2 regions of the Cedecea sp. Ae19-4 genome follow, and region 1 is predicted to be linked to the other one. Evidence: predicted binding sites of a transcription regulator. Region 1 holds the regulator's gene; the other holds the start of a gene.
What was found. Region 1 encodes PurR, which represses purine synthesis genes. Its sites were predicted from a motif close to CANGCAAACGTTTGCNTG; they were not measured.
Positions count from the first base shown of each region.

Region 2: a site for PurR is predicted at 12,806-12,823, ahead of purH (bifunctional phosphoribosylaminoimidazolecarboxamide formyltransferase/IMP cyclohydrolase). Genes of this name have one in related genera too.

Region 1 covers NZ_JBCHWG010000001.1:1,113,938-1,129,550, reverse strand. Annotated here, with positions in the region: gene gloA (lactoylglutathione lyase) at 1-359, shown strand, start outside; gene rnt (ribonuclease T) at 635-1,294, shown strand; gene AAIE02_RS05425 (Grx4 family monothiol glutaredoxin) at 1,336-1,680, opposite strand; gene AAIE02_RS05420 (C40 family peptidase) at 2,043-2,888, shown strand; gene sodB (superoxide dismutase [Fe]) at 3,059-3,640, shown strand; gene cydH (cytochrome bd-I oxidase subunit CydH) at 3,723-3,812, opposite strand; gene purR (HTH-type transcriptional repressor PurR) at 4,105-5,130, shown strand; gene punR (DNA-binding transcriptional activator PunR) at 5,033-6,064, opposite strand; gene punC (purine nucleoside transporter PunC) at 6,179-7,381, shown strand; gene cfa (cyclopropane fatty acyl phospholipid synthase) at 7,678-8,826, shown strand; gene AAIE02_RS05385 (glycoside hydrolase family 1 protein) at 9,053-10,444, shown strand; gene AAIE02_RS05380 (riboflavin synthase subunit alpha) at 10,504-11,148, opposite strand; gene mdtK (MdtK family multidrug efflux MATE transporter) at 11,386-12,759, shown strand; tRNA gene AAIE02_RS05370 (tRNA-Val) at 12,914-12,990, shown strand; tRNA gene AAIE02_RS05365 (tRNA-Val) at 13,008-13,084, shown strand; gene AAIE02_RS05360 (hypothetical protein) at 13,285-13,425, shown strand; gene AAIE02_RS05355 (RidA family protein) at 13,460-13,858, opposite strand; gene AAIE02_RS05350 (alpha/beta hydrolase) at 13,923-14,855, opposite strand; gene AAIE02_RS05345 (LysR family transcriptional regulator) at 14,928-15,613, shown strand, end outside.
Region 2 covers NZ_JBCHWG010000002.1:534,118-549,730, forward strand. Annotated here, with positions in the region: gene thiH (2-iminoacetate synthase ThiH) at 1-235, opposite strand, end outside; gene thiG (thiazole synthase) at 235-1,014, opposite strand; gene thiS (sulfur carrier protein ThiS) at 1,016-1,216, opposite strand; gene AAIE02_RS15320 (HesA/MoeB/ThiF family protein) at 1,200-1,955, opposite strand; gene thiE (thiamine phosphate synthase) at 1,948-2,583, opposite strand; gene thiC (phosphomethylpyrimidine synthase ThiC) at 2,583-4,484, opposite strand; TPP riboswitch at 4,574-4,684, opposite strand; gene AAIE02_RS15335 (Rsd/AlgQ family anti-sigma factor) at 4,735-5,238, opposite strand; gene nudC (NAD(+) diphosphatase) at 5,337-6,110, shown strand; gene hemE (uroporphyrinogen decarboxylase) at 6,146-7,213, shown strand; gene nfi (deoxyribonuclease V) at 7,225-7,896, shown strand; gene AAIE02_RS15355 (YjaG family protein) at 7,940-8,530, shown strand; gene hupA (nucleoid-associated protein HU-alpha) at 8,717-8,989, shown strand; gene AAIE02_RS15365 (DUF1481 domain-containing protein) at 9,004-9,696, shown strand; gene purD (phosphoribosylamine--glycine ligase) at 9,743-11,035, opposite strand; gene purH (bifunctional phosphoribosylaminoimidazolecarboxamide formyltransferase/IMP cyclohydrolase) at 11,054-12,643, opposite strand; rRNA gene AAIE02_RS15380 (16S ribosomal RNA) at 13,262-14,801, shown strand; tRNA gene AAIE02_RS15385 (tRNA-Glu) at 14,887-14,962, shown strand; rRNA gene AAIE02_RS15390 (23S ribosomal RNA) at 15,184-15,613, shown strand, end outside.

The DNA.
Region 1 (15,613 bases):
TCGAGTTTTACACCAAAGTGCTGGGCATGAAACTGCTGCGTACCAGCGAAAACACCGAGTACAAATACTCTCTCGCGTTTGTCGGCTATGGCGATGAAAGCGACACGGCGGTTATCGAACTGACCTATAACTGGGGCGTGGACAGCTATGAGCTGGGCACCGCTTACGGCCACATCGCGCTGAGCGTGGATAACGCCGCAGACGCCTGTGAACGCATTCGCAATAACGGCGGCAACGTGACCCGTGAAGCCGGCCCGGTAAAAGGCGGCACCACCGTTATCGCTTTTGTTGAAGATCCGGACGGTTACAAAATCGAGCTGATCGAAGAGAAGCACGCGGGCAAAGGCCTGGGTAACTGATTTTCAGGCGATTAGCGTCAAACAAGGGGCGTGTTGTGCGCCCTGATTGTTGCTAACTAAAGAGGGAAAAAGCGTGGTTTTTCCCTCTTTGTGGTTAACAGATGAAAATCAATGAATTGATTTTTCTGGTTTATTTCATAATGACTTCGGGCCGCCTCTCCTATTATTGGGGAGTTATCCACACCCTGAAGGCGCACGTTGTGCGGCCTTTACTGCAACACTCCCCGAAATTTGCCATAATGCGCGCTGCATTTTCCCCGTATTAAGAGAAGCTGATGTCAGACAACACGCAATTGCATGGCCTGTGCGACCGTTTTCGTGGTTTTTATCCGGTAGTGATCGACGTTGAAACCGCAGGTTTTAACGCTAAAACCGATGCGTTACTGGAAATCGCCGCCGTTACCCTGAAGATGGATGAAGACGGCTGGTTATCCCCCGACGAAACGCTGCACTTCCATGTCGATCCGTTTGAGGGCGCGAACCTGCAGCCTGAAGCCCTGGCGTTCAACGGTATTGACCCGCATAACCCCCTGCGTGGTGCCGTCAGCGAATACGATGCCCTGCACGCGATTTTCAAAACCGTGCGAAAAGGCATTAAAGACAGCGGCTGCAGCCGGGCGATTATGGTGGCGCACAACGCCACGTTCGACCACAGCTTTATGATGGCGGCGGCAGAGCGAGCCTCTTTGAAACGCAACCCGTTCCACCCGTTTGTGACGTTTGATACCGCGGCCCTGAGCGGCCTCGTACTGGGGCAAACCGTGCTGGCCAAAGCCTGCATCGCCGCAGGCCAGAAGTTTGACAGCTCGCAGGCCCACTCCGCCCTGTACGACACCGAGCAAACCGCCCTGCTGTTCTGCGAAATAGTCAACCGTTGGAAGCGCCTCGGCGGCTGGCCGCTGCCGCTGGCCGACGAACCGGAATCTGAAGCATAAAAAAAGCGACCTGAGGGTCGCTTTTTTACTGGCTGGCGAAATTATTCTGCGCCTGGCTCTTCAGATTTGTGCTTCTCTGCAGTCTCTTTGATCAGCGCCTGCAGTTCGCCGCGCTGGTACATCTCGATGATGATGTCGCAGCCGCCGACCAGCTCACCGTCCACCCACAGCTGCGGAAACGTTGGCCAGTTAGCGTATTTTGGCAGCTCAGCACGAATGTCCGGGTTCTGCAGAATATCCACATAGGCGAAACGCTCACCGCAGGCGGACAGCGCCTGAACGGCCTGAGCGGAGAAGCCGCAGCTCGGCAGCTTCGGGGAACCTTTCATATAGAGAAGAATCGGGTTCTCAGCGATCTGGCGTTGAATTTTTTCAATAGTGCTCATTGTCTTGCTTCCTCAAACCTTGATACGGCAATAGCCTGCCATTGTAGCCAGTTGCGCCCCGGGCAGAAAACACCATTTTTATCAGGGTTTCTCTTTCCCCCGCCTGGCGCGCAAACATACCTTAAGAATAACACTTTTACGGCGCGCGAAAATGAGCAATTTGCTTCATTCAAGATCAATTAAACAGCGGATAACACCCTGGAATGGCTAATTTTTTAGCTATAGCTTACACTTTTGACCGTTAAATAGTATTTGCCTATTAACATTATCGGCTTTTATGCATTAGAATCGTCGGGTTTCGCAAAAATCATACGCAGGCATGATGGTTAGCATCGTGTCTTCATTTATCAGGGGATTGACGAGTGGCGCGGATAAATAAAATCTCTATCACGCTATGTGCTCTGCTATTTGCTTTGCCCTATACACCTTTGGCGCAGGCGTCCGAGCACGCCCGCCATCCTGTTGCACAAAAAGGCCATCCGGCCAAGACAACAACCAGTAAAAGCAACAAGGGCAAAGAAAAAGCAAAACCGAAGGTCAGCACAGCCTCCACAAAGAAGTCCGGTAAAAAAACAACCTCACCGGCGAAAGCCAAAGTGGCAAAACACACCACCTCAGGCAAAAGCAGCACCCTCGCTAAAACTAGCAGCAAAAAAACCTCGCAGAAATTAGCCCTACAGCCAGCCTCAGCCACCGTTGCCTACACTGAAAGATGCACTCATCGTAAAGGGCATAAAAAGCAGTGCGTTAAGGTGAAGTCGGAAAAAAATCTGACCATCGCGCAGGCGCATAAAGTGCGCGTGCAGAAAGCGCAAAAAACGGCCATGAACAAGCTGATGGGGCAAATTGGAAAACCGTATCGCTGGGGAGGTACTTCCCCACGCACAGGTTTCGACTGCAGCGGGCTGATTTATTACGCTTATAAAGATCTGGTGAATATCCGTATTCCACGCACCGCCAATGAAATGTATCACCTGCGCGATGCCTCCTCCGTTGACCGCGGCGAACTGGAAAGCGGTGACCTGGTGTTCTTCCGTACCCAGGGCCGTGGCACCGCCGATCACGTTGGCGTCTACGTTGGCAACGGGAAGTTTATTCAGTCCCCGCGCAGCGGCCGCGATATTCAGATCACCTCCCTGAGCGAAGATTACTGGCAGCGCCATTACGTGGGCGCCCGCCGGGTCATGACGCCAAAAACTATTCGTTAATCTTATCGCGCCCTTTCGGGCTAATCAGACTGATTAAAATATTAACAGCCCGGCACGGGCTGTTTTATTTTGTTGTTTCATTGCGCTTTTTTGCACTCTCGTAATTTGCTAACCTTATAACCACACAAAATGTAGTTATATTGTGAAGCAAAATAACAAGGAGTGAAGCCATGTCGTTCGAACTACCCGCCCTGCCCTATGCCAAAGATGCGCTGGCACCGCATATCTCAGCCGAAACACTCGAATACCATTACGGCAAACATCACCAGACCTACGTCACTAACCTGAATAATCTGATCAAAGGCAGCCCGTTTGAAGGTAAAACGCTGGAAGAGATCGTGACAGGATCTGACGGCGGGATCTTCAATAACGCGGCCCAGGTCTGGAACCATACGTTCTACTGGCACTGCCTGGCGCCGAATGCCGGCGGGGAGCCGACCGGTGACGTGCTGGCAGCCATCAACCACGCTTTTGGCAGCGTGGAAGCCTTTAAAAAGCAGTTCACCGAAGCGGCCATCAAAAACTTCGGCTCCGGCTGGACATGGCTGGTGAAAAATAGCGACGGCAGCCTGGCTATCGTCTCGACCTCTAACGCAGGTACCCCATTAACAACCGGAGCAAAACCGCTGCTGACCGTGGACGTATGGGAACATGCTTACTACATCGATTACCGCAACGCGCGCCCGGTTTATCTCGACCACTTCTGGGCGCTGGTCAACTGGGAATTTATTGCGCAAAACCTGGCGGGCTGATTTTTAGCGGTTAACCACGAAGGAGGGAAGCAACGCTTTTCTTCTATATACGAGAAGGGCCGCGAAAGCGGCCCTTTGTAAATCAGTGCAGGACGGCGGTTAGCGCCCCGGCAACAATCAGACTCAGTACGATAACCGTAGTCACCACGGAAAACTTCAGATCGGTACTCATCGTAAGCTCCTTTTATTTCCCTACAAAGTGTATGTGGGGTGATTTTCCCACAATTAGCGATAAAAATCCTGCTGGATTTGCACAGATATCGGTTTTCCCTCTTCCACTTTGCCCCGGGATAAGCCAAAATCCTTCGCTAATTTACCGCGTATCGCCCGGCAACGCCCTCCTCCCGCTGTATGTCGCATCCCCGACAGGCCTGCAACCAACGTGTTGCCCCAGGAGTTAGCGAAGGCAAACGTTTAACACATGAGTTATCAGGAGTTTACGATATGGTCTGGAGTGACATCTAATGGCAACGATTAAGGACGTAGCGAAGCGCGCAAACGTTTCCACTACCACTGTGTCACATGTCATTAACAAGACCCGTTTTGTGGCGGAAGAGACACGCAACGCCGTCTGGGCAGCCATCAAAGAGCTGCACTATTCGCCTAGCGCCGTGGCTCGCAGCCTGAAGGTCAACCACACCAAATCCATCGGCCTGCTTGCCACCTCAAGCGAAGCCCCTTATTTTGCGGAAATTATTGAATCCGTTGAGAACAGCTGTTTCGCCAAGGGCTACACCCTGATTCTGGGTAACGCGCACAACAACTTTGAAAAGCAGCGCGCTTACCTGTCCATGATGGCGCAAAAACGCGTGGATGGGCTGCTGGTCATGTGTTCCGAATACCCTGAGACGCTGCTTTCAACCCTGGAAGAGTACCGCCATATTCCGATGGTGGTGATGGACTGGGGCGAAGCTCGTGCGGACTTTACCGATTCCGTGGTCGATAACGCCTTCCACGGCGGCTACCTTGCGGGCCGCTACCTGATTGAACGTGGCCATCGCGATATCGGTGCTATTCCGGGTCAGCTGGAGCGAAATACCGGCGGCGGCCGCCATGCAGGGTTCCTGAAGGCGCTTGAAGAAGCCAATATCAAAGTGCCGGATAACTGGGTGGTTCAGGGTGATTTCGAACCAGAGTCTGGTTATCGCGCCATGCAGCAACTGCTTAACCAGCCGCATCGCCCTACCGCCGTTTTCTGCGGCGGCGATATTATGGCGATGGGTGCAATTTGCGCCGCAGACGAAATGGGGCTGCGCGTGCCGCAGGACATTTCTATCATCGGCTACGACAACGTGCGCAACGCCCGCTATTTCTCTCCAGCGCTGACCACAATCCACCAGCCGAAAGAGCGTTTGGGCGAAACAGCGTTTAACATGCTGCTCGACCGCATCATTAATAAGCGCGAAGAGTCGCAGACGATTGAAGTCCATCCTCGTCTGATTGAACGCCGCTCGGTTGCCGACGGCCCGTTCCGCGATTACCGCCGCTAAGCCTCTTCGGGGCCGGGAATGTGTTACCCGGCTCCTGCAGCCACTCCTGATTCATCGTCTCACTGTCACCCAAATAGTCCAGCAGCCAGCTCAAAGCGGGCGAAGCATCATCCTGCCGCCAGGTTAAGCAGCAGGCCGCGTCCGGGAATGGATTCTCCAGCATCAGCTCTTTCCAGTCGCCCCTGACGAGCCACGGCTGGGCAATGTGCGTCGGCACCATACCAATGCATAATCCCGCCGTCAGGCAATCCGCCCCCGACGCCCAGTCCGGCACCACCACGCGGCGTTGGTTGTCCAGCAGCCAGGTAATGCGCTTGGGTAACGAACGGGATGTGTCTTCCAGCACAAGGGATGGCCAGGGACGAATGTCATCATCCAGAATGATACCTTCCCGTTGCGCAAGCGGATGGTCAGCGGAAACCACGCAGCGCCAGCTTAGCGCCCCCATGTCCCGAAAAGCGTAACGCCCCCCGACCGGGATAGCCTGCGTGGCGCCAATCGCCGCCTCAACTCGCCCGTCGGCAAGCGCATCCCACACGCCGTTGAACACTTCCTGGGAAACCCTTAACTCGATATCCGGGAAATGACGATAAAAATCCAGCACCAGCTGGCGAGTACGCTCAGGTTTAACGATATTGTCTACCGCAATGGACAGGTGCCCACGCCAGCCGTTGGCTATCTGCTGGCACTGCTGGCGCGTTGCCATCATTTTTTTGATAACAGACCGACCTTCTTTGAGAAAAAACGCCCCGGCGGCGGTCAGTTCAACGTCCCGATGACGCCGTTCAAACAGCGGCACGGCCAGCCACTCTTCAAGCTGACGCACCGTGTAGCTGATGGCAGAAGGCACGCGATGCAGCTCCAGGGCTGCACCGCTAAAGCTGCCGTTTCGCGCCACGGCATCAACCACTTCCAGCGAATATTCAGACCACATATTTCTGCCTGCAAAAAATTTGAATGCAATTTGCAAATATTAGCGTTTCACAAGCGGTTTTGCACTCCGTAGACTCCTGCCCCGTTAACCTGCTATCAAAATCAAGAGTGAAATATGCAACCATCAAAGGGATTTCTTATCTGGCTTGCGGGGCTGAGCGTGCTGGGTTTCCTGGCCACCGACATGTACCTGCCCGCCTTTGCCGCCATTCAACAAGATCTGGGTACCACCGCCTCCGCCGTGAGTGCCAGCCTGAGCCTGTTCCTCGCCGGCTTTGCTTTTGCCCAGCTAATCTGGGGCCCGCTTTCCGACCGCTTCGGGCGTAAACCTGTGCTGTTGATTGGCCTGGCCATGTTTGCCGCCGGCTGTATCGGAATGCTTTGGGTGCAGGATGCCACCACGCTGCTGGTGCTGCGCTTTGTTCAGGCCGTGGGCGTTTGCTCAGCCGCCGTTAGCTGGCAGGCCCTGGTGACTGATTATTATCCCGCCAACCGCGCTGGCCGCATTTTTGCCACCATCATGCCGCTGGTCGGGCTTTCTCCGGCGCTGGCCCCGCTGCTCGGCAGTTGGCTGCTGAACCATTTTGAATGGCAGGCTATTTTTGCCGTGCTGTTCGCCGTCGCTTTGCTGCTGATGATCCCCACGCTGCGCCTCAAGCCCCGGACTCAGCACCACGGGCAAACCGAAGACAATAAAGTCAGCTTCTTCTCTTTATTACGTTCCCGCGTTTACGGTGGCAACGTGCTGATTTACGCCGCCTGTTCCGCCAGCTTTTTCGCCTGGCTTACCGGCTCGCCATTTATTCTGAATGAGATGGGCTACAGCCCCGCGGCGATTGGCCTGAGCTACATGCCGCAGACTGTCGCTTTCCTGGTTGGTGGCTATGGCTGCCGCAGCGCGCTGCAAAAGTGGAGTGGCAAACAGCTACTTCCGTGGCTGCTGGCGCTGTATACCCTGAGCGTGGTCGCCACCTGGGGCGTGGCGGTGAGCGGCCATGCTGATCTGACGCTGCTGCTTATTCCGTTCTGCGTGATGGCCGCGGCGAACGGCGCCATCTACCCTATCGTGGTGTCCTCGGCCCTGCTGCCTTTCCCGCAGGCAACCGGGAAAGCCGCAGCCCTGCAAAACACCCTGCAGCTTGGGCTTTGCTTCCTGGCAAGCTTAATGGTTTCCTGGCTGGTCACTACGCCGCTGCTGACCACCACCAGCGTGATGCTGGCGACAGTCCTGCTTGCTGGTCTGGGCTATGCCCTGCAACTCGCGTCCCAACGCGAAGCACCCAACAAGGGCCACATCGAGCTGTCCCGCGCACAGTAACCTGCATGATAATGTGAATGTTGTGTGATTAGCTTGCTAACAATATTCCATTGAACCCTCAATTAAACGGGCTTATAGTAATTGCGGTTCTACGATAAGCCTTATCAATTTTATTTTGCGGAAGCCGGAGCGCTTCCGTTTTTCCATGGATGGCCTTTCAGTAAGGGAGAATCCCCCCTTTCTCTGTTCTACGTCGGATATCAGGCACGCGGAATTTTCCGTGAGAGTTCTCACAAGCCGGGAATAGCGTCTACGCTGTTTTAAGGTTCTGATCACAACAAGGTGATGGAGAAGCTATGAGTTCATCGTGTATAGAAGAAGTGAGCGTACGAGATAACGAATGGTATCGTATCGCAAATGAAATGCTGAGCCGGGCAGGTATCACCCTCAACGGCCCAAACCCCTTTGATATTCAGGTCAAAAACCCGAACTTTTTTAAACGCGTTCTGCAGGAAGGTTCTCTCGGCCTTGGCGAAAGCTATATGGACGGCTGGTGGGAATGTGAACGGCTGGATATCTTTTTCACTAAAGTCCTGCGTGCCGGGCTGGAAAACCAACTCCCCCACCATTTCAAAGATACCCTGCGCATTGCGGCGGCAAGACTGGTTAACCTGCAGTCTAAAAAGCGCGCATGGATAGTCGGGAAAGAGCATTACGATCTTGGCAACGATCTGTTCAGCCGGATGCTGGACAAGCACATGCAATACTCCTGCGGTTACTGGAAAGACGCGACAAATCTCAGCGACGCTCAGGATGCCAAGCTCAAAATGATCTGCGAAAAGCTGCAGCTGAAACCCGGTATGAAGCTGCTGGATATCGGCTGCGGCTGGGGCGGTCTGGCCGAGTTTGCAGCACGCAACTATGGCGTATCCGTCTTTGGTGTGACTATCTCAGCAGAACAGCAAAAAATGGCGCAGGCGCGTTGCAAAGGCCTGGATGTCACCATCCTTTTACAGGACTACCGCGACCTGAACGAACAATTTGACCGCATTGTTTCCGTCGGCATGTTTGAGCACGTCGGGCCTAAAAATTATGCCACCTACTTTGACGTTGCCGACCGCAACCTCAAGCCGGACGGCATTTTCCTGCTACACACAATAGGTTCTAAAAAGACCGACAATAATGTCGATCCGTGGATCAATAAGTACATTTTCCCTAATGGCTGCCTGCCGTCGGTGCGGCAGATTGCCGAGGCCAGCGAACCGCATTTTGTGATGGAAGACTGGCACAACTTCGGCGCCGACTATGACAAAACGCTGATGGCCTGGCACGAGCGTTTTCTGGCAACCTGGTCAGAAATCGAAGGCAACTATTCTGAGCGCTTTAAAAGGATGTTTAGCTACTACCTGAATGCCTGCGCCGGCGCTTTCCGGGCGCGCGACATTCAGCTCTGGCAGGTTGTTTTCAGCCGGGGCATTGAGCACGGCCTGCGCGTACCCCGTTAAAACAGACCCGGTGAATGCCGGGTTTTCTTCTTTGCAATTGTCTCTCTTTGCGCACCAATGTGATTAACCTCACAGGTTTAGCCCTGCCTGCGCTTAGCGGCTTGATCTGCTTAACAGATATCATTTCCTGGGATGGAAACCGGTTTCATCAATCACAGACAATCTGGGCATTAGCCGTATCAATGATTGCCTGTCGGAGATGGCAGGTCAGACCGTGAGGACAACGATGAAATACGCATTTCCTGAGCATTTCTGGTGGGGCAGCGCAGCCTCCGGCCCACAAACCGAGGGCGAAGCGCTGAACTTTGGCAAATCTGAAACCATCTGGGACCGATGGTTCGCCGAGCAGCCTAACCGTTTCCACCACGGCGTCGGGCCGCAAAACACCTCAACTTTTTATCAGCGCTGGAAGCAAGACATCGCCCTGCTGAAAAAGCTCAATCACAATACTTTCCGCACCTCCATTTCCTGGGCTCGTCTGATTCCCGAGGGCACGGGTGAAGTCAACCCGCTGGCGGTTGAGTTCTATAACCAGGTGATTGACGAACTGTTGGCTCAGGGCATTAAGCCATTTATCAACCTGTACCACTTTGATATGCCCATGGTGATGCAGGAAAAAGGCGGCTGGGAAAGCCGTGAAGTGGTTGACGCCTACGCCGCCTACGCCAATACCTGTTTCGAGCTTTTCGGCGATCGCGTGAAGCACTGGTTTACCTTCAACGAGCCGGTTGTTCCGGTTGAATGCGGCTACCTCTATGACTACCACTACCCTAACGTGGTGGATTTCAACCGCGCGGTGACCGTCGCTTACCACACCATGCTTGCCCACGCTAAAGCGGTCAAGGCTTACCATGCCCGCAGCGATGACGGCCAGATTGGCATCATTCTCAACCTGACACCATCTTACCCTCGTTCGCAAAACCCGGCTGACGTAAAGGCCGCCAACCTGGCCGACCTGATGTTTAACCGCAGTTTCCTCGACCCGGCACTGCGCGGTGAATATCCTGCTGAGCTGGTCGCGTTCCTGAAAGAGCACGATAAACTTCCTGCCTGTCAGCCTGAGGACAAAGCCCTGCTCGCTGCGGGCGTCGTAGACTTACTGGGGATTAACTACTACCAGCCGCGCCGCATTAAGTGTCGCGACACGCTGGTTAACCCGGAAAGTCCGTTTATGCCGGAGTGGTTCTTTGAGTCCTACGAAATGCCGGGTCGCAAAATGAACCCTTATCGTGGCTGGGAAATCTACGAGCGCGGGATCTACGATATTCTCACCAATCTGCGTGAAAATTACGGCAACCCGGCCTGCTATATTTCAGAAAACGGCATGGGCGTCGAAAACGAACAGCGCTTTATCGACAACGGCCAAATCAACGATGATTACCGGATTGATTTCGTTCGTGACCACCTGAAGTGGCTGCATAAGGGCATCAGCGAGGGCAGCAACTGCCTTGGTTACCACATGTGGACATTTATCGATAACTGGTCATGGTGCAACGCCTACAAAAACCGCTATGGCTTTGTGTCGCTGGATCTTAATACCCAGCAGCGCACGATTAAGAAAAGCGGCGAGTGGTTTATGAAAACTGCAGTCGAAAACGGGTTTAACGAAGAAGATTAATCCTGGTTAAGAACGAGAAACGGGGCCAACTGGCCCCGTTTTTTATGGCTGAAGAATGTTTATTCGCTAGCGGGAATCGCCGCTGCTATTGCCGCTTCACGGCTAGCCAGCACGCGTTCAACGGTGTCGACAATTGCCTGGGTCTGCGGGTCAATTTCAATGTTCACGCGCTGCCCCAGTTTTTTAGCACCAAGCGTAGTGCGCTCCAGTGTTTCAGGGATCAGATGCACGCAAAAACGCGTGGCGGTCACCTCGCCCACCGTCAGGCTGATCCCGTCGATGCCCACATAACCTTTATAAAGGATATATTTCATCAGGGTCTTATCCTGAATCTTAAACCAGATTTGGCGGTTATTTTCTGAGGTCAGGATTTTTGAAATTTCGGCCGTGGTCATAATATGACCCGACATTAAATGTCCGCCGATTTCGTCATTAAATTTGGCAGCACGCTCAACGTTCACGCTGTCGCCCACGCTTAGCTCACCGAGGTTGGTGATGCGCAACGTCTCTTTCATCAAATCAAAGCTAACGTGATTGCCGTTGATTTCGGTTACCGTCAGGCAGCAGCCGTTATGCGCCACCGAAGCCCCGGTTTCGAGGTCTGGCAGCATTTCAGTCGGCATATCAATAACGTGGGTGCGGAAATTCGGTTTCTCATCGATGGAAATCAGGGTCGCCGTGCCCTGCACAATACCTGTAAACATCTAAAAACTCCTGGCAATTCGCAGACGGTAACGCTACCGCCATTAACAGACATTTTCGCACTTTAGCAGTTGGAAAATCAGCTTGCCAGTGCGGGGCGTGCGCTGGCTCTATTTTTGACTGGCGTATAAATAAACTCCCGCTACAATAGACTGGTTATTTCCCCAGTTCATCTTCTTGCTGCCTGTTTTGGCGGCTTTTTTAGTCTCTCATACATATAAAAATAATCAGGTGTAATCATGCAGAAGTACCTCACCGAAGCTCGCCAGCTCCTTGCCCTGGCGATACCTGTCATCATCGCGCAGGTCGCTCAAACTGCAATGGGATTCGTCGATACCGTGATGGCCGGCGGCTACAGCGCTACCGACATGGCCGCCGTGGCGATCGGCACCTCCATCTGGCTGCCCGCTATTCTGTTCGGCCACGGGCTGCTATTGGCCTTAACGCCAACCGTTGCGCAACTCAACGGTTCGGCGCGACGTGACCGCATTGCGCACCAGGTTCGCCAGGGGTTCTGGCTGGCTGGCATGGTTTCCGTGCTGGTGATGGTGGTGTTGTGGAACGCGGGCCATATCATTCACGCTATGCACAATATCGATCCTGAACTGGCGGATAAAGCCGTTCGCTATCTCCGAGCACTGCTGTGGGGGGCGCCAGGTTACCTGTTCTTCCAGGTAGGACGTAACCAGTGCGAAGGCCTGGCCAAAACCAAGCCAGGTATGGTGATGGGCTTTATCGGCCTGCTGGTCAATATTCCGGTCAACTACGTCTTCATTTATGGCCATTTCGGCATGCCCGAACTGGGCGGCGTGGGCTGCGGCGTGGCAACGGCGGCGGTATACTGGGTGATGTTCTTCAGCATGCTGTCTTACATCAAAAAAGCGCGTTCGATGCGCGACATCAAAAACCCGGAAGGTTTCAGCAAGCCGGACTGGGCGGTGGTCAAGCGCCTGAGCCAGCTCGGACTGCCGATTGCCCTGGCGTTGTTCTTTGAAGTTACGCTGTTTGCCGTTGTCGCCCTGCTGGTTTCCCCGCTGGGTATCACCGACGTTGCCGGGCACCAGATTGCCCTCAACTTCAGCTCGCTGATGTTTGTGCTGCCGCTCTCTTTAGGGGCCGCGGTGACTATTCGCGTCGGTTTCCGTCTTGGGCAGGGCTCAACCCTGGATGCACAAATCGCCGCCCGCACCGGGGTTGGCGTGGCCATTTGCCTGGCGATGTGCACCGCGTTGTTTACCGTTATTTTCCGGGAGCACATTGCTCTGCTGTACAACGACAATCCGGCAGTTGTCGCGCTGGCGGCGCATCTGATGCTGCTGGCAGCCATTTACCAGATATCCGACTCAATCCAGGTGATTGGCAGCGGCGTTCTGCGTGGCTACAAAGATACCCGCTCGATCTTCTTTATTACGTTCATCGCGTACTGGGTGCTGGGGCTGCCAGCCGGCTATATTCTGGGGCTAACCGACTGGGTCGTCGAACCGATGGGCCCGGCCGGGTTCTGGATCGGCTTTATTATCGGCCTGACTTCCGCCGCGGTCATGATGATGTTGCGTATGCGTTGGCTGCAGCGTCAGCCTTCCGTCACAATCCTGCAGCGCGCCGCTCGTTAATTAAACAACGGTAGCCGCATCCGCGGCTACTTTCTCTCCATTCTGCGCAGATGCTCGGCAATCGTGTGAAATCTGGAATAAAATTGCGAGTTTTCCCTTGCAAGCCCCGAGGTGTATCGCTAATATTCGTCCCCGCTGTCGCCAAGACAACAATGCGTTCATAGCTCAGTTGGTTAGAGCACCACCTTGACATGGTGGGGGTCGTTGGTTCGAGTCCAATTGAACGCACCATTTTCAAATATATCAGTGCGTCCGTAGCTCAGTTGGTTAGAGCACCACCTTGACATGGTGGGGGTCGGTGGTTCGAGTCCACTCGGACGCACCATATTTGCTAAAGCAGTTCCCTTCTTTAACCCGCTTTTCTTCAAGCTGATAAATTCCAAATTTCATTTTTACACGCAAGCCCGTAGCGCATGAAAACGTCATTTTTAGCGTTTTGAGCGTCCGCCGGTGTTTGGGGATGCGAAAACCCGAAAGGTTGCATATCATAAAGCGAGTCATTCACTAAACCACGACAGGTAACTTATGGAAATCGATCTCAATAATCTGGTGTTTTCCGGGTTAGATGAAGCCGAAGCGCGCAACGCCGAGCGCCAGGAAGACGCAGACAAAAAAGCTCAGGCCGTTGTGGCCGATGACGACTGCGGCGACGCCTGCAAAATCTGATAAAAAACCGGCTTACTCAGCCGGTTTTTTTATGTTACGCCGTTCTTCTCACGGCAATACATTTCACTTCCACCAGCAGCCCCGGGCGAGCCAGTTCAGACACGCCGACGCAGGTCCAGGCACAGTGTCCCCGCGGAAACAGTTCGTCTTTCACCTCCCGAAAAACAGCCATGTGTTCTTCCATGTCTACGTGGTAAGTAGTCATTTCCACAACGTCTTCAAAGTTGCAGCCCGCGGCCTGAAGGACCAGACGCAGGTTTTCCCAGCAGGCCATAAACTGCACCCTTGGGTCAGCTATCACCTGCAAATCAGGCGTGCGCCCAACCTGCCCGGCACAATAAACCGTGTTACCTACCACCACCGCAGGTGCATATCCCGCCCGTTCAGCAAGTACTTGCATGGAAGGCGGCATAATAATTTCTCTGTCTGACACGACTGTCTCTCCCCATTATTTAAAGGCGCGCAATTCACGCGCCTGCAGATGAATCATTTTTATCTCACCCGATGTTGACCGGGTTTAGCGCATCTTCGAAGAATCTTATCGCGTTTCGTAGCGCCTGGTCCGCCTCCGGCAATATCCCGGCAAACAAATGCCAGACGTGAAACATTTCCGGCCAAACTTCTAGAGTGGTACGAACCCGGCTCTCACTCATGTGGGATGCAAGGCGAATGGCGTCGCTCAGCATCACCTCGTTTTCACCAACCTGTATCAGCGTGGGAGAAAGGCCTTGTACATCGGCAAAAACCGGAGAAGCATCCGGATGTGTGGGCAGCTCTCCGGCAAGGAAACTTCGGGCCAGTTGGTTCAGGAAAGCTACGCTGCATAAAGGGTCCAGCCCATCCCGCACCGTTGCAGATACGCCGCTATGCGTTAAGTTAGCCCACGGTGAAATAGCTACTGCGGCGGCGGGTAATGCCAGGCCAGCATCGCGCGCTTTACGCATCAGCGTGACAACCATCGCCCCACCGGCAGAATCCCCTGAAATTATCAGCGAGCGCGGGTTTGTACCCTGCTCAAGCAAGGCTCGGTAGGCCTGAAAGACATCATCGATTGGCGTCGGGAAAGGAAACTCAGGCGCCTGACGATAATCTACCGCATATACTTTAGCCTTCAAGGCGCGAGCATAACGCCCGGTTAATCCCCGATAAGCTTCGACCCCACCGTGAACATAGCCTCCGCCATGAATATAAATCATCACCCGACCCTCAGTGACTTCCTCAGGCGTGACCAACATCGCACCAATACCGCCCAGGCTGGCATCGGCAAAGGTTACGCCCTCCACGGGAGGGAACAACTCATCCAGCTGCTTCACATAGTCAGCCCGAACTGCTTTCCAGTCAGCATCAGACTGGCCATATACCTTCTTCACAACCGGCCCGGCGGCTTTTATCCAGCCCATAAGGGCTGCCTGTGCGTTATCAGGAAGCATTTATTTCTCCATTGTCTACTGTGATTAAACAAAAAAGATTATGCTTAATGATTTGACGAAAGAGGTTCGCCAATGTCACTCCGCACAGGCACTAAAAGCCATTCAGACCTCGATCTCGGTAGCCTGCGAGTTTTCGTGGCTATCGTGGAAAGCGGGAGCTTTGTCGCCGGAGGAAAGGCGCTGGGCTTAACCCGTTCCGCCGCAGGAAAAGCGATTGCACGCCTTGAAGCACAGCTGGAAACGCGGCTATTTCATCGTACGACGCGAAGCGTCGCCCTGACCCGCGATGGCTACGGTTTTTATGAACGCTGCGCACAGATTTTGCAGGATATTGAAGAAGCAGAGGCGAGTGTCCGGCAGAATTTTTCCAGCCCCGGCGGAGTGCTTCGGCTCAGCGTCCCGGAAACGTGGGGCAAAGTAGTGCTTCTGCCTTTTCTGAAGCACTTCATGGCGGCCTACCCGAGACTGGATATTGAAGTCAATTTCACCGACCGCGTGGTGGACCTCGTCGCGGAGGGGTTCGATCTCAGCCTCCGACTGGGTGATTTACCGAAAGATTCGCAGCTTATTGCACGAACCGTGCAGCGCATTCGCCCTCATCTGTTTGCTTCCCCAGACTACCTGGCCAGTTCAGGTATACCAGGTTCGCCAGAAGATCTTCGCCTTCACCAGCGGCTGATTTACGGCCTGAGCCCTCAAACGACAAACTGGACGCTGTTCACGGCCAGCAATGAGAGCGTGTTGGTTGAAGGGCACAG
Region 2 (15,613 bases), on a different contig from region 1:
GCACGTAAAAACTGACCGTGTTGCCGAAGCGCTGACGCGTAAGCTGCTGCGCCCGCTGAGCAAGAGGCTCCAGGTAACGGCTGGCGGCAGGGGAGAGCAAAGCCATCAAGTCTTCTCGCGTCAGGCGGGCGGCGTTAATCGCGCGTTCGACATCTGCCGCCGTTTTACCGTTAATTTTGAGGGAGATATCGTCCCAGTCCAGCTGACGCCAGCGGTCGGTAAAGGTTTCTGCCATCAGGCATTCTCCTCGCTAAACTGAAGGAAACTGGTCAGCGGGCTGGAAGCCTGAGCCTGCTGGTGGCGAGATCCTAACCCGGCCTGTGCCGCAAGGCTTCCGGCTTCCACGGCCAGGCGAAACGCCTGTGCCATTTGTACCGGGTCACGGGCGACCGCTATGGCGGTATTGACCAGCAGGGCAGAAGCCCCCATTTCCAACGCTTCGGCTGCATGGCTTGGGGCACCGATCCCCGCATCGACAACAACCGGCACGCGGGATTGCTCAATGATGATTTCCAGCAGCGCGCGGGTTTGCAGACCCTGATTTGAGCCGATGGGCGCGCCGAGCGGCATCACGGCCGCACAGCCAGCTTCCTCGAGGCGTTTGCAGAGCACGGGGTCGGCGCCGCAGTAAGGCAGCACCACAAATCCTTGTTTGACCAGCGTTTCGGCGGCCTTCAGCGTTTCAATCGGGTCAGGAAGTAAATAGCGGGCATCAGGATGAATTTCCAGCTTAACCCAGTTTGTTCCCAGCGCTTCGCGGGCAAGCTGGGCTGCAAAAATAGCTTCTTCTGCCGTTTTCGCCCCGGAAGTATTGGGCAGCAGATGCACGCCCGCCTGCTGGAGTGGCTGAAGAATGTCATCACTATGGCCACGTAAATCCACGCGTTTCATCGCCATGGTAACAAGCTGTGAGCCAGAAGCGCGAATCGCGTCGATCATCATCTGGCTGGAGGAGAATTTTCCGGTGCCGGTGAACAGGCGGGAGGAAAAGGTTTTATCGGCAATCTGTAACATGTCAGCCCCCGGCAATTGCCTGAAACAGCAGAATGGTATCGCCCTCGCGCAGCAGATAATTGCTCCACTGTTCACGTGGGATGATAGTTTGATTAACGGCCAGTGCCGCGCCAACTTTGCCCTGATCAAGCTGGGCCAAAAGGGCTGCGAGCGTCAGGCCGGCCGTACATTCCAGATATTCATCGTTAAACTGAATGCGCATCGCGACCTCCGCAGACTGGGCAGGTGGCTGATTTTTGCATCGCCAGAGTGCGCCAGCTATGTTGCCGGGCGTCAAACAGGCGCAAAGCGCCAGCAGCAGGCGTCATGCCGGTAAGTAATTTAATGGCCTCCAGCGCCTGAAGAGTGCCCATCACGCCCACGACCGGGCCGATGACGCCGGAGGTGCGGCAGTTGCGTTCAGGTTCACTCTCGTCAGGCCAGACGCAGCGGTAGCAGCCATGCTCCCAGGGCGGTGTCAGGACCATCATCTGGCCGCCAAAACCGACGGCGCTTGCGGTGATAAGCGGCGTATTCCCGGCCACGCAGGCGGCGTTAACCGCCTGGCGGGTTGCCATATTGTCGCTACAGTCCAGCACCACGTCGGCTTCGTGCACGGCTTCTGTCAAAGAATCCCCCGTCAGCCTCTCTGTCAGCGAAACAATTTTTACGCCTGGGTTAAGGCGCTGCAAATGCTGGTGGGCCGCCGAAGATTTCGGGCGCTCAATATCTTCTGAGGTGAACAGGATCTGGCGCTGGAGATTGCTGATATGCACCCTGTCATCGTCCGCGACGATAAGCTTGCCTACGCCAGCGGCGGCGAGATACAGCGCGGCAGGTGAACCTAAGCCGCCCAGACCGACGACCAGCGCCGTGCTGGACAGCAGTTTTTCCTGCCCTTCAATCGCCACGTCTTCCAGCAGTAGCTGGCGGCTATAGCGCATAAAATCCGCGTCATTCATCGCCAGTTCCCGCCAGGTCGAGTAGCTTCGCCGTGGCGATGCGCCAGTCGGGAGCCTGTGTAATGGCGCTGACGACGGCGACGCTGCCCACGCCGGTGGCTAAGACGGCAGGTACGCGATCGATGCTTATTCCGCCGATGGCGACGGTGGAGTAATCACCCAGCGTCTGAATATGTTCTGCCAGCTTATTCAGCCCTTGAGGGGAAGAGGGCATCTGCTTGGTTTGGGTAGGGAAGACATGGCCCAGCGCGATGTAGGACGGGTTTGCACTTAAGGCGCGATCCATTTCCATGTTGTCGTGGGTTGAAAGCCCCAGACGCAGTCCGGCTTCGCTTATCGCCGCCAGGTTGGCGACATCCATATCTTCCTGGCCGAGGTGTACGCCGTAGGCACCGTGTTGGATGGCCAGTCGCCAGTAATCGTTAATGAACAGGCGAGCGTTGTAGCGTTCGCCCAGCGCAATGGCTGCGATGACGTCGGCTTCAACGTCTGCATCGCGTTTGTCTTTAATGCGGAGCTGGATGGTCTTGACGCCTGCCCCGAGGAGACGTTCGATCCATTCCACGCTGTCGACGACCGGATAAAGGCCCAGTTGGCGTGAGGTGGCAGGGAAAGTGAGTCTGGACATTATGCTTCCTCTTGTCTGAGATAAATTTCGCCGCCCCGGGCGCGAAAGTGCTGGGACATATCTTCCATGCCAGCATCTCTCGCCTGTTTTGCGGCGTAATCGCGCACTTCCTGGGTGATTTTCATGGAGCAAAACTTAGGGCCGCACATGGAACAGAAATGCGCGACTTTGCCGGATTCCTGCGGCAACGTTTCATCGTGGTAAGCGCGAGCGGTGAAGGGGTCGAGCGCCAGGTTGAATTGGTCTTCCCAGCGGAATTCAAAGCGTGCTTTGGACATCGCGTTGTCGCGTATTTGTGCGCCGGGATGCCCTTTGGCCAGGTCCGCGGCGTGAGCGGCAATTTTGTAGGTAATTAGTCCCTGCTTAACATCCTCTTTGTTCGGCAGGCCGAGGTGCTCCTTCGGGGTGACGTAGCAAAGCATCGCGCAGCCAAACCAGCCGATCATGGCGGCGCCAATGCCGGAGGTGAAGTGGTCATAGCCTGGTGCGATGTCGGTTGTGAGCGGGCCAAGGGTATAGAAAGGCGCTTCGTGACAATGCTCCAGTTCTTCGGTCATGTTGCGGCGAATCATCTGCATCGGCACATGCCCCGGGCCTTCAATCATCACCTGAACGTCGTACTCCCAGGCAATTTTGGTCAGCTCGCCCAGCGTATGCAGTTCGGCAAACTGCGCTTCGTCGTTGGCATCCTGAATGGAACCCGGGCGTAAGCCATCGCCCAGAGAAAGGGAAACGTCATAGGCGGCGCAAATTTCGCAGATTTCACGGAAGTGCTGATACAGGAAGTTTTCCTGATGATGGGACAGGCACCACTTCGCCATAATCGATCCACCGCGCGACACGATCCCGGTCAGGCGCTGCGCGGTCATCGGGACGTAGCGAAGCAGCACGCCCGCATGAATGGTGAAGTAATCCACGCCTTGCTCTGCCTGCTCCAGCAGCGTGTCGCGGAACATCTCCCAGCTCAGGTCTTCGGCGATACCGTTCGCCTTCTCCAGCGCCTGGTAGATGGGCACCGTGCCGATGGGCACCGGGCTGTTGCGCAGGATCCATTCCCGCGTTTCATGAATGTAGCGGCCGGTGGAGAGGTCCATCACCGTGTCTGCCCCCCAGCGAGTGGCCCACACCAGCTTCTCCACCTCCTCTTCAATAGAAGACGTGACTGCCGAGTTGCCGATATTGGCATTGATCTTCACCAGGAAATTGCGGCCGATAATCATCGGCTCTGATTCCGGGTGGTTGATATTGGCGGGAATAATCGCTCGCCCGAAGGCGACTTCATCGCGGACGAACTCCGGCGTGATGTTTTCCGGCAGGCGGGCCCCAAACCCTTCGCCGGGATGCTGGTGGCGCAGGACGGCATCACGAATACGCTCGCGCCCCATATTTTCGCGAATGGCGATGAATTCCATCTCCGGGGTGACAAGGCCTTTGCGGGCGTAATGCAACTGGGTGACGCATTGCCCGGCTATTGCCCGGCGAGGTTTGGACTGAGTTTCAAAGCGCAACTCGTCCAGGCCGTCGTCGGCAAGACGCGCTTTTGTGTAAGCGGAGCTGCGGTCACCCAGCGTTTCGCTGTCGCCGCGGTCGTCGATCCAGGCGCTGCGTAGGGGATTTAGCCCGTTTAACACGTTTATGGCGATGTCGGGATCGCCATAGGGGCCGGAGGTATCGTAGACGGGAACCGCCTCGTTCGGCTGATATTGCGGGGCATCTTTGCTCCCGCCGGTGAGCGTTGGGCTGAGTTGGATTTCGCGCATCGGGATGCGGATATCTTCACGTGACCCGATCAGATAGATGCGTCGGGAGTTGGGGAAGGCGGTGCCTTCAAGCGTGTTGATGAAGTGTTGGGCGGCGGCGCGCTGTTCGCGGCGGCCAGGTTTTTTTTCAGATGCAGACATAGCTCATTCCAGGTTTAGTCAGGATATGGCTTGTCAGGACAACGGAAGGAGTAATGGATATGGGCCGCCCGAGAACGGGTGTACCCAAAGACAGAATTACTCTTGTTCCCTTCGCAGGTTCTAACCTGATCAGGTTCCGCGGATCCCGAATTAACGGTCTCAGCCGGTGCATAACGCACTCGGCACTCCGACAAGAATGATCCCACCTTGCGGTGGGAAAGTTGTAAATTACTCGTTAATAGCTAACAACTCAAGCTGGACTTGCCAGCCCGGCAGGATCGCTGGCGCTGCCGTCGAGGTTGTTATCAATAGCCAGGAGGACTAGTTTATCTTCAAGGGTGAAGCGGGACTCCAGGCACTCGCCAATCTCCGACAGCGCCTGCTGAAACTCGACCCAGCTGTCGCGGTCGATGGCGTTTTCCAGATGGGAATCGTAGAGGTCCATGATTTGCTGGGTGTTGGCTTCCAGTTGAGGGTAGAGCTGAGCTGCGCTTAGCAGCGGGCTACTGCCTTCCAGGTTGCTGATGATTCGCTCGTAGATACTGAAATGACCGGAAGAGAGGTAATCCACCAGGCCGTGGCAAAAATTGTCTAACGCTTTTTCGTCGAGCGCGGTGTGCGATTCCTTGTTAGGCTTGATCCCGACCATGTTGTAATAGGCGACCAACAGGTGCTTACGGGCCTGCAGCCAATGGTCGACTAACTCATTACTACCACCAACGCGCTCAGTCAGATTGGCTAACTGGTTCAGCATGATTGAGACTCCGTGAGTTAAAAGATTGAACGCAAACTAACCCAAAAAAGTAAAAACTAATTGTTTATATCAGTGAACACGGGGATGTGCACCAGGTTATGGAACGTGTTATTCAAAACTTAGATCATGGTTGGTGGATAGTCAGCCATGAGCAAAAAATATGGTTGCCGCAGGGTGACTTACCTCACGGCAGCGCGGAGGAATTTCAACTCGTAGGCAGCCGCGCCCTGGATATCGGTGAGTGGGAAGGTGAGCCCGTGTGGCTGATTCGTGAAAACCGCCGCTCGGACATGGGCTCGCTGCGCCAGCTCCTGGATCGCGATGTGGGCCTGTTCCAGCTGGCCGGGCGCGGCGTCCAACTGGCCGAGTTTTATCGCTCGCATAAGTATTGCGGTTACTGCGGCCATGAAATGCACTTCAGCAAAAGCGAATGGGCAATGCTCTGCGGGCACTGCCGGGAACGCTATTACCCGCAAATTGCCCCCTGCATTATTGTCGCTATTCGTAAGGACGATCATATCCTGCTGGCTCAGCACACGCGCCACCGCAACGGCGTCTACACCGTGCTGGCCGGGTTTGTCGAAGTGGGCGAAACGCTGGAGCAGGCGGTGGCTCGCGAAGTCATGGAAGAGAGCAGCATTCAGGTGAAAAACCTGCGCTACGTGACTTCCCAGCCCTGGCCGTTCCCGCAGTCGCTGATGACCGCATTTATGGCGGATTATCACAGCGGTGAAATCAAGATTGACCCGAAAGAGCTGCTGGATGCGGGCTGGTATCGCTATGACCAGCTGCCGCTGTTACCGCCGCCGGGTACCGTGGCGCGCCGCTTAATTGAAGATACCGTCGCCCTGTGTCGCGCGGACTATGAATGATAGACTGCGGCGATACAGCTAAAGGAAAGGTAAACATGACTGAACTGAAGAACGATCGTTACCTGCGCGCCCTGCAGCGCTTGCCGGTAGATGTCACCCCTGTGTGGATGATGCGCCAGGCAGGGCGTTATCTACCTGAATATAAGGCGACGCGCGCTCAGGCGGGTGACTTTATGTCGCTGTGCAAAAACGCCGAGCTGGCCTGCGAAGTCACTCTGCAACCATTGCGCCGTTACGCGCTGGATGCGGCGATCCTCTTTTCGGACATTCTGACCATCCCGGATGCGATGGGGCTTGGGCTTTACTTTGAAGCGGGGGAAGGCCCGCGCTTTAGCTCCCCGATTCAAAGCCTGGCCGACGTTCAAAAGCTGCCGATTCCCGATCCGGAAGGTGAGCTGGCATACGTGATGAACGCGGTGCGCACCATTCGCCGTGAACTGAAGGGCGAAGTACCGCTGATTGGCTTCTCCGGCAGCCCATGGACGCTGGCCACTTATATGGTGGAAGGCGGCAGCAGCAAAGCCTTCACCGTGATTAAGAAAATGATGTTTGCCGACCCGAAAGCGCTGCACCTGCTGCTGGATAAGCTGGCGCAGAGCGTGACGCTCTACCTGAATGCGCAAATTCGTGCGGGCGCGCAGTCGGTAATGATCTTTGACACCTGGGGTGGCGTGCTGAGCGGGCGCGATTACAAAGAATTCTCGCTCTACTACATGCACAAAATTGTCGATGGCCTGCTGCGTGAAAACGATGGCCGCCGTGTACCGGTGACGCTGTTCACCAAAGGCGGCGGGCAGTGGCTTGAAGCGATGGCGGCAACCGGCTGCGACGCACTGGGCCTCGACTGGACAACGGACATTGCAGATGCACGTCGTCGCGTAGGCCATAAAGTCGCGCTGCAGGGCAACATGGACCCTTCCATGCTCTACGCTCAGCCGGCACGTATCGAAGAAGAAGTTGCCACCATTCTGGCTGGTTTCGGGCAGGGGGAAGGGCACGTCTTTAACCTTGGGCACGGCATTCACCAGGACGTTCCACCAGAGCATGCAGGCGTCTTTGTGGAAGCCGTGCATCGCCTGTCCGCGCAATACCACCAGGCTTAAGGTAGCAAGAGATGGATCTCACCATACTGCGAGAGCAACAGCTGGATCTGGCCTCAAAGGTGATCCGCGAAGATCGTCTTGACCAGGATCCGCCGCGGTTGATCGCCGGGGCCGATGTGGGGTTTGAACAAGGCGGAGACGTCACCCGCGCGGCCATCGTTTTGTTGAGCTACCCGTCTCTTGAGTTGGTTGAATATCAGGTGGCAAGAATTGCCACCACCATGCCTTATATCCCCGGCTTTTTATCCTTCCGCGAATATCCCGCGCTGCTTGAGGCGTGGGGTATGCTTTCGCAGAAGCCCGATTTGGTGTTTGTGGACGGACACGGCATCTCGCATCCCCGTCGTTTAGGGGTTGCCAGCCATTTTGGGCTGCTGGTGGATGTGCCGACGATTGGCGTGGCGAAAAAGCGGCTGTGCGGGAAGTTTGAACCGCTGGGGGACGAGCCCGACGCTCGTGCGCCGTTGATGGACAAAGGCGAGCAGCTGGCCTGGGTCTGGCGCAGTAAAAAACGCTGTAATCCTTTGTTTATTTCTACCGGGCACCGCATAAGCCTCGACGGCGCATTAAAGTGGGTGGAGCGCTGCATGGCCGGCTACCGTTTGCCGGAGCCAACCCGTTGGGCCGATGCCGTTGCTTCCGGGCGCCCGGCTTTTAAGCGCCTGCAAGCAATCGGCAGGTGATTCAGGTAAACTGCCGCTAATTTTCCGTCTTTGAGACATCGTCATGTTACAGAACCCTATTCATTTACGCCTGGAGAAGCTGGAAAGCTGGCAGCACGTCACTTTTATGGCTTCTTTGTGCGAGCGTATGTACCCGAACTACGCCATGTTTTGCCAGCAAACTGGCTTTGGCGATCCTCAGCTTTATCGCAAGATCCTGGACCTGGTTTGGGAAACCCAAACGGTGAAAGACGCCAAAGTGAACTTTGATAGTCAGTTAGAGAAACTTGAAGAGGCAATTCCTGCGGCTGACGACTATGATATTTACGGTGTCTATCCGGCGATTGACGCGTGCGTGGCGTTGAGTGAGCTTATTCACTCGCGTCTCTCGGGTGAAACGCTGGAGCACGCAATCGAAGTCAGTAAATGTTCAATCACTTCGGTGGCGATGCTGGAAATGACTCAGGCCGGTCGTGAAATGACCGACGAGGAGTTGAGAGCAAACCCGGCGGTAGAAGAAGAATGGGACATTCAGTGGGAGATTTTCCGGCTGCTGGCGGACTGCGAAGAACGCGATATTGAGCTCATTAAAGGGCTTCGTGCTGACCTCCGTGAGGCCGGCATCAGTAATATCGGTATAAATTTGCAGCAGTAAGACAGTAAAACGTGACATACAGTCTGATTTGTCCTCCCTGGAGGCTTCCAATTAACCCCCCGTCTGGTCTACATTTGTGGGGCGAATAAAAGTGGCTATCGGTGCGTGTATGCAGGAGAGTGCTTTTTAGGCATTTCCGTCGCACTCGATGCTTAGCAAGCGATAAACACATTGTAAGGATAACTTATGAACAAGACTCAACTGATTGATGTAATTGCTGACAAGGCTGACCTGTCTAAAGCACAGGCTAAAGCTGCTCTGGAATCCACTCTGGCTGCAATTACTGAGTCTCTGAAAGAAGGTGATGCTGTACAACTGGTTGGTTTCGGTACCTTCAAAGTGAACCACCGTGCTGAGCGCACTGGCCGCAACCCGCAGACCGGTAAAGAAATCAAAATTGCTGCTGCTAACGTGCCGGCATTTGTTTCTGGTAAAGCACTGAAAGACGCGGTTAAGTAAGTTAACGCGTGTCAGTGAACAGTTTTAACAGAGGGGCGTTTACGCCCCTTTTGTCCGTCTGGCGTCCGCTGCTGGCGCTGGCGGGTGTTCTGGTGCTCACGGCATGCAGCAGTAACAAACTCCCTCCTTTTACCGCTACCGGCTATGTTGCCGACCAGGGCGTGGTGCGCATCTGGCGAAAAGACAACGCCGATGAATCTACCCATATCCTTACCGCGTTTAGCCCGTGGCAGCACGGCGCCACCACCACCGGGGAATACCGCTGGCAGGGCGACAAACTGACCTTTATCGAACTCAATATTCAGGGTAAGCAGCCGGAGCATGTCAAAGTCCGCTTTGACGACCACGGCGACTTGAGCTTTATGCAGCGGGAAGTGAATAGCCAGAAGCAGCAGCTTTCTAACGATCAGGTGGCTTTGTACCAGTTCAACGCCAATCGTATTCGTGAGACTAGCGAAGCGCTGCGCATCGGCCACGTTGTGCTGCGCCAGGGGCGCTGGCACCAGAACGGCACGGTAACGACCTGCGAAGGCGAAACGTTATCGCCAAAGCTTGATAGCGCCTCCCTGAGCCATATAGCGCGCCGTCAGAGCAACTCCTCCCTTGACGTCAGTATTGCCTGGCTTGAAGCCCCGGAAGGTTCACAGCTGCTGCTGGTGGCGAACCAGAACTTCTGCAGTTGGCAGCCTAAGCCTGGCGATTTCTAGGTATAAAAAAACCGCCACGCGGGCGGTTTAGTGTGTACTGTCGGGATTACTTCGCGTTTTCACGCGCAATGGCGCGATAACCGATATCCGAGCGGCTGAAACTGCCTTCCCAATGAATCTCTTTTTTCAGCTCCAGCGCGCGCTGTTGCGCTTTGGCTACCGTTTCGCCCAACGCAGTCACGCATAACACGCGCCCGCCGTTGGTGAGCACACGGTCATCTTCGCTGAGCTTAGTCCCGGCGTGGAACACCTTGCCATCGGCCACTTCTTCCAGTGGCAGACCATGGATAACGTCGCCGTTACGATAGTCGGCCGGATAACCGCCCGCCGCCAGCACGATCCCTAGAGCCGGACGTTCGTCCCACTTAGAATCTTTCTCATCCAGCTTGCCATCACAGGCAGCGAGGCACAGCTCGACCAGATCTGACTGCATACGCAGCATGATGGGCTGAGTTTCTGGATCGCCGAAGCGGCAATTGAACTCAATCACCTTCGGATTACCCTGCTTGTCGATCATCAATCCGGCATACAGGAAGCCCGTGTAGGTATTCCCTTCGGCAGCCATACCGCGCACGGTTGGCCAAATCACGCGTTCCATGGTGCGCTGATGCACTTCGTCAGTCACAACCGGAGCGGGAGAGTAAGCACCCATGCCGCCGGTGTTTGGGCCAGTATCGCCGTCGCCAACGCGTTTATGATCCTGGCTGGTGGCCATCGGCAGAACGTGCTCGCCATCTACCATCACAATAAAGCTGGCTTCTTCGCCATCGAGGAACTCTTCAATAACAATACGGTGACCTGCATCGCCAAACGCGTTCCCCGCCAGCATGTCATTGACGGCAGCTTCCGCTTCTTCCAGCGTCATCGCCACAATAACGCCTTTCCCTGCGGCCAGGCCGTCGGCCTTGATCACGATCGGCGCGCCTTTCTCTCGCAGGTAAGCCAGCGCAGGCTCAACTTCGGTAAAGTTCTGGTATTCCGCCGTCGGGATATTGTGGCGAGCCAGGAAGTCTTTGGTAAAAGCCTTCGAGCCTTCCAGCTGTGCAGCCCCTTCGGTAGGCCCGAAGATTTTCAGGCCAGCGGCGCGGAAGGCATCCACCACGCCAATCACCAGCGGCGCTTCCGGACCGACGATGGTTAAGTCGATGTTTTCGTTCTGCGCAAAGCTAAGCAAAGCTGGAATATCTGTCGCGCTGATAGCAACGTTCTGCAGCGCTGGCTCCAGCGCGGTACCTGCGTTACCTGGTGCAACAAATACAGTACGTACTAAAGGGGACTGAGCCGCTTTCCAGGCCAGCGCGTGCTCGCGCCCGCCGTTACCAATAACTAAAACTTTCATCTATAAACGCTCCGGTAATTAATGGCGGAAGTGGCGCATATCGGTGAAGATCATTGCGATCCCATGCTGGTCGGCGGCGGCAATGACTTCATCATCACGAATGGAACCGCCCGGCTGGATCACACAGCTCACGCCAGCTTCGGCGGCGGCATCAATCCCATCGCGGAATGGGAAGAAAGCATCAGATGCCATAGCAGAACCTTTTACTTCCAGGCCTTCATCGCTGGCTTTGATACCGGCAATTTTTGCGGAATAGACGCGGCTCATCTGGCCTGCGCCTATGCCGATGGTCATATTGTCACGGGCATAAACGATGGCGTTGGATTTAACGAACTTCGCCACTTTCCAGCAGAACAGCGCGTCATGCAGTTCTTGCTCGGTCGGCTGACGTTTAGTGACTACGCGCAGATCGCCTGCTGTCACCATACCCAAATCACGATCCTGAACCAGTAGGCCGCCATTGACGCGTTTGAAATCGAGGCCAGCCGTGCGTTTCTGCCACTGGCCGCAAACCAGGACGCGAACGTTCTGTTTGGCCGCGGTGATCTTCAGCGCTTCTTCGCTGGCGGAAGGGGCGATAATGACCTCGACGAACTGGCGAGAAATAATGGCCTGTGCGGTTTCTGCATCCAGCTCACGGTTGAAAGCGATGATGCCGCCGAAGGCAGAGGTTGGATCGGTTTTATAAGCCAGATTGTAGGCTTCGAGTACGGAACCGCTGACGGCCACGCCGCAAGGGTTGGCGTGTTTAACGATAACGCAGGCTGGTTCGTCGAACTCTTTCACGCATTCCAGCGCCGCATCGGTATCCGCGATGTTGTTATAGGAGAGCGCTTTGCCCTGAACCTGGGCCGCGGTTGCCACGGATGCTTCTTTGATTTCTTCTTCTATATAGAAGGCGGCCTGCTGGTGGCTGTTTTCGCCATAACGCATATCCTGCTTCTTAATGAAGTTCAGGTTCAGCGTGCGTGGGAACCGCCCGGCAGGATCTTTGCTTTCGCCGTGATAGGCCGGGACCAGGCTACCGAAGTAGTTAGCGATCATACTGTCGTAGGCCGCAGTGTGTTCGAAAGCTTTGATCGCCAGATCGAAACGGGTTTCCAGCGTCAGGGATCCTTCGTTGGCGTCCAGCTCGGCAACGATCGCCTGGTAGTCGCTGCTCTTTACTACGATCGCCACATCTTTATGGTTCTTGGCTGCGGAGCGAACCATGGTTGGCCCGCCAATGTCGATGTTCTCAACCGCATCTTCTAAAGAGCAGCCTTCGCGGGCAACGGTCTGGGCAAATGGATAAAGGTTAACGACGACCATATCAATAGGAGAGATGGCGTGCTCCGCCATGATGGCATCGTCCTGACCGCGACGGCCCAGAATGCCGCCGTGAACTTTCGGGTGCAGCGTTTTGACGCGTCCGTCCATCATCTCCGGGAAACCGGTGTAGTCGGAGACTTCGGTTACCGGCAGGTTTGCTTCTGCCAGCAGGCGGGCGGTTCCGCCGGTGGACAGCAGCTCCACTCCACGTTGGGAGAGGGCCTGAGCGAATTCGACGATACCGGCTTTGTCAGAAACACTGAGCAGTGCGCGGCGTACAGGACGACGTTGTGACATGGTTTTATCCCTTGGCTTTGGTTCGCATATAGAAGAGCGTTAGCTGAATTTTAGTCTTCACCTTAGTTCTGGCGGCGCAGAAAAGGGAAATTAAGGAAAAGAAGAGACGAAAACTCAGCTAACGCCCCCATCGGGGGTGTCCATTTTATCGCGGTGCATTGTAGCGAAAACGTTTGCGTCGCGCTCGCGAATTTTAAGTTCAAATCCGGATTGTGGATAAGTCTGTGTGCAAAAGGGTATAAGGCGGGGTTTTGCTGTGGAATGCAGCAGTCAGTCATTTTTCTGTCATTTTAGTGTTGCAGCGCCGGGAGAACTCCCTATAATGCGCCTCCATCGACACGGAACATGTGAACAACATCACAGAGTAACGGCGGCGATGAGAGTGAAAAATCCTGAAATTAAGGATTGACTCTGAAAGAGGAAAGCGTATTATACGCCACCTCGAGTTAGCAAGCGAAAGCGACTGACTCACTGCTCTTTAACAATTTATCAGACAATCTGTGTGGGCACTCGCAGGATTGGTATCTCAGCATCTCCGGATGCAAACAAATATCAAGTCTTGAAGAGTGACTACTGATTTTATAAACAGTTTTAATTCTTTGAGCATCAAACACTTTTAAATTGAAGAGTTTGATCATGGCTCAGATTGAACGCTGGCGGCAGGCCTAACACATGCAAGTCGAGCGGTAGCACAGGGAGCTTGCTCCTGGGTGACGAGCGGCGGACGGGTGAGTAATGTCTGGGGATCTGCCTGATGGAGGGGGATAACTACTGGAAACGGTAGCTAATACCGCATAACGTCGCAAGACCAAAGAGGGGGACCTTCGGGCCTCTTGCCATCAGATGAACCCAGATGGGATTAGCTAGTAGGTGGGGTAATGGCTCACCTAGGCGACGATCCCTAGCTGGTCTGAGAGGATGACCAGCCACACTGGAACTGAGACACGGTCCAGACTCCTACGGGAGGCAGCAGTGGGGAATATTGCACAATGGGCGCAAGCCTGATGCAGCCATGCCGCGTGTATGAAGAAGGCCTTCGGGTTGTAAAGTACTTTCAGCGAGGAGGAAGGCATTAAGGTTAATAACCTTGGTGATTGACGTTACTCGCAGAAGAAGCACCGGCTAACTCCGTGCCAGCAGCCGCGGTAATACGGAGGGTGCAAGCGTTAATCGGAATTACTGGGCGTAAAGCGCACGCAGGCGGTTTGTTAAGTCGGATGTGAAATCCCCGGGCTCAACCTGGGAACTGCATTCGAAACTGGCAAGCTTGAGTCTTGTAGAGGGGGGTAGAATTCCAGGTGTAGCGGTGAAATGCGTAGAGATCTGGAGGAATACCGGTGGCGAAGGCGGCCCCCTGGACAAAGACTGACGCTCAGGTGCGAAAGCGTGGGGAGCAAACAGGATTAGATACCCTGGTAGTCCACGCCGTAAACGATGTCGACTTGGAGGTTGTGCCCTTGAGGCGTGGCTTCCGGAGCTAACGCGTTAAGTCGACCGCCTGGGGAGTACGGCCGCAAGGTTAAAACTCAAATGAATTGACGGGGGCCCGCACAAGCGGTGGAGCATGTGGTTTAATTCGATGCAACGCGAAGAACCTTACCTACTCTTGACATCCAGAGAACTTTCCAGAGATGGATTGGTGCCTTCGGGAACTCTGAGACAGGTGCTGCATGGCTGTCGTCAGCTCGTGTTGTGAAATGTTGGGTTAAGTCCCGCAACGAGCGCAACCCTTATCCTTTGTTGCCAGCGGTTCGGCCGGGAACTCAAAGGAGACTGCCAGTGATAAACTGGAGGAAGGTGGGGATGACGTCAAGTCATCATGGCCCTTACGAGTAGGGCTACACACGTGCTACAATGGCGCATACAAAGAGAAGCGACCTCGCGAGAGCAAGCGGACCTCATAAAGTGCGTCGTAGTCCGGATTGGAGTCTGCAACTCGACTCCATGAAGTCGGAATCGCTAGTAATCGTAGATCAGAATGCTACGGTGAATACGTTCCCGGGCCTTGTACACACCGCCCGTCACACCATGGGAGTGGGTTGCAAAAGAAGTAGGTAGCTTAACCTTCGGGAGGGCGCTTACCACTTTGTGATTCATGACTGGGGTGAAGTCGTAACAAGGTAACCGTAGGGGAACCTGCGGTTGGATCACCTCCTTACCTAAAAGATACAACCCGCGTAGTGCTCACACAGATTGTCTGATAGATGTAGAGAAGCAAGGCGTCTTGCGATTGAGACTTCAGTGTCCCCTTCGTCTAGAGGCCCAGGACACCGCCCTTTCACGGCGGTAACAGGGGTTCGAATCCCCTAGGGGACGCCACTTGCTGGTATGTAAGTGAAAGTTGCGTGCCGAACTATCTCAAAGCTGACTTGAAAGAGTCATGTTTGAGATATTTGCTCTTTAACAATCCGGAACAAGCTGAAAATTGAAACGACATGTCGTCTTATTCTTCCGTAATAAAGAATGAGGTTAAGACATGTTCGAGTCTCTCAAATTTTCACAATATCGATTGTGTCTTACGAGACACCTTCGGGTTGTGAGGTTAAGCGACTAAGCGTACACGGTGGATGCCCTGGCAGTCAGAGGCGATGAAGGACGTGCTAATCTGCGATAAGCGTCGGTAAGGTGATATGAACCGTTATAGCCGGCGATTTCCGAATGGGGAAACCCAGTGTGATTCGTCACACTATCATTGCGTGAATACATAGCGTAATGAAGCGAACCGGGGGAACTGAAACATCTAAGTACCCCGAGGAAAAGAAATCAACCGAGATTCCCCCAGTAGCGGCGAGCGAACGGGGAGCAGCCCAGAACCTGAATCAGTTTGTGTGTTAGTGGAAGCGTCTGGAAAGTCGCAGGGTACAGGGTGATACTCCCGTACACTAAAATGCACATACTGTGAGTTCGAAGAGTAGGGCGGGACACGTGGTATCCTGTCTGAATATGGGGGGACCATCCTCCAAGGCTAAA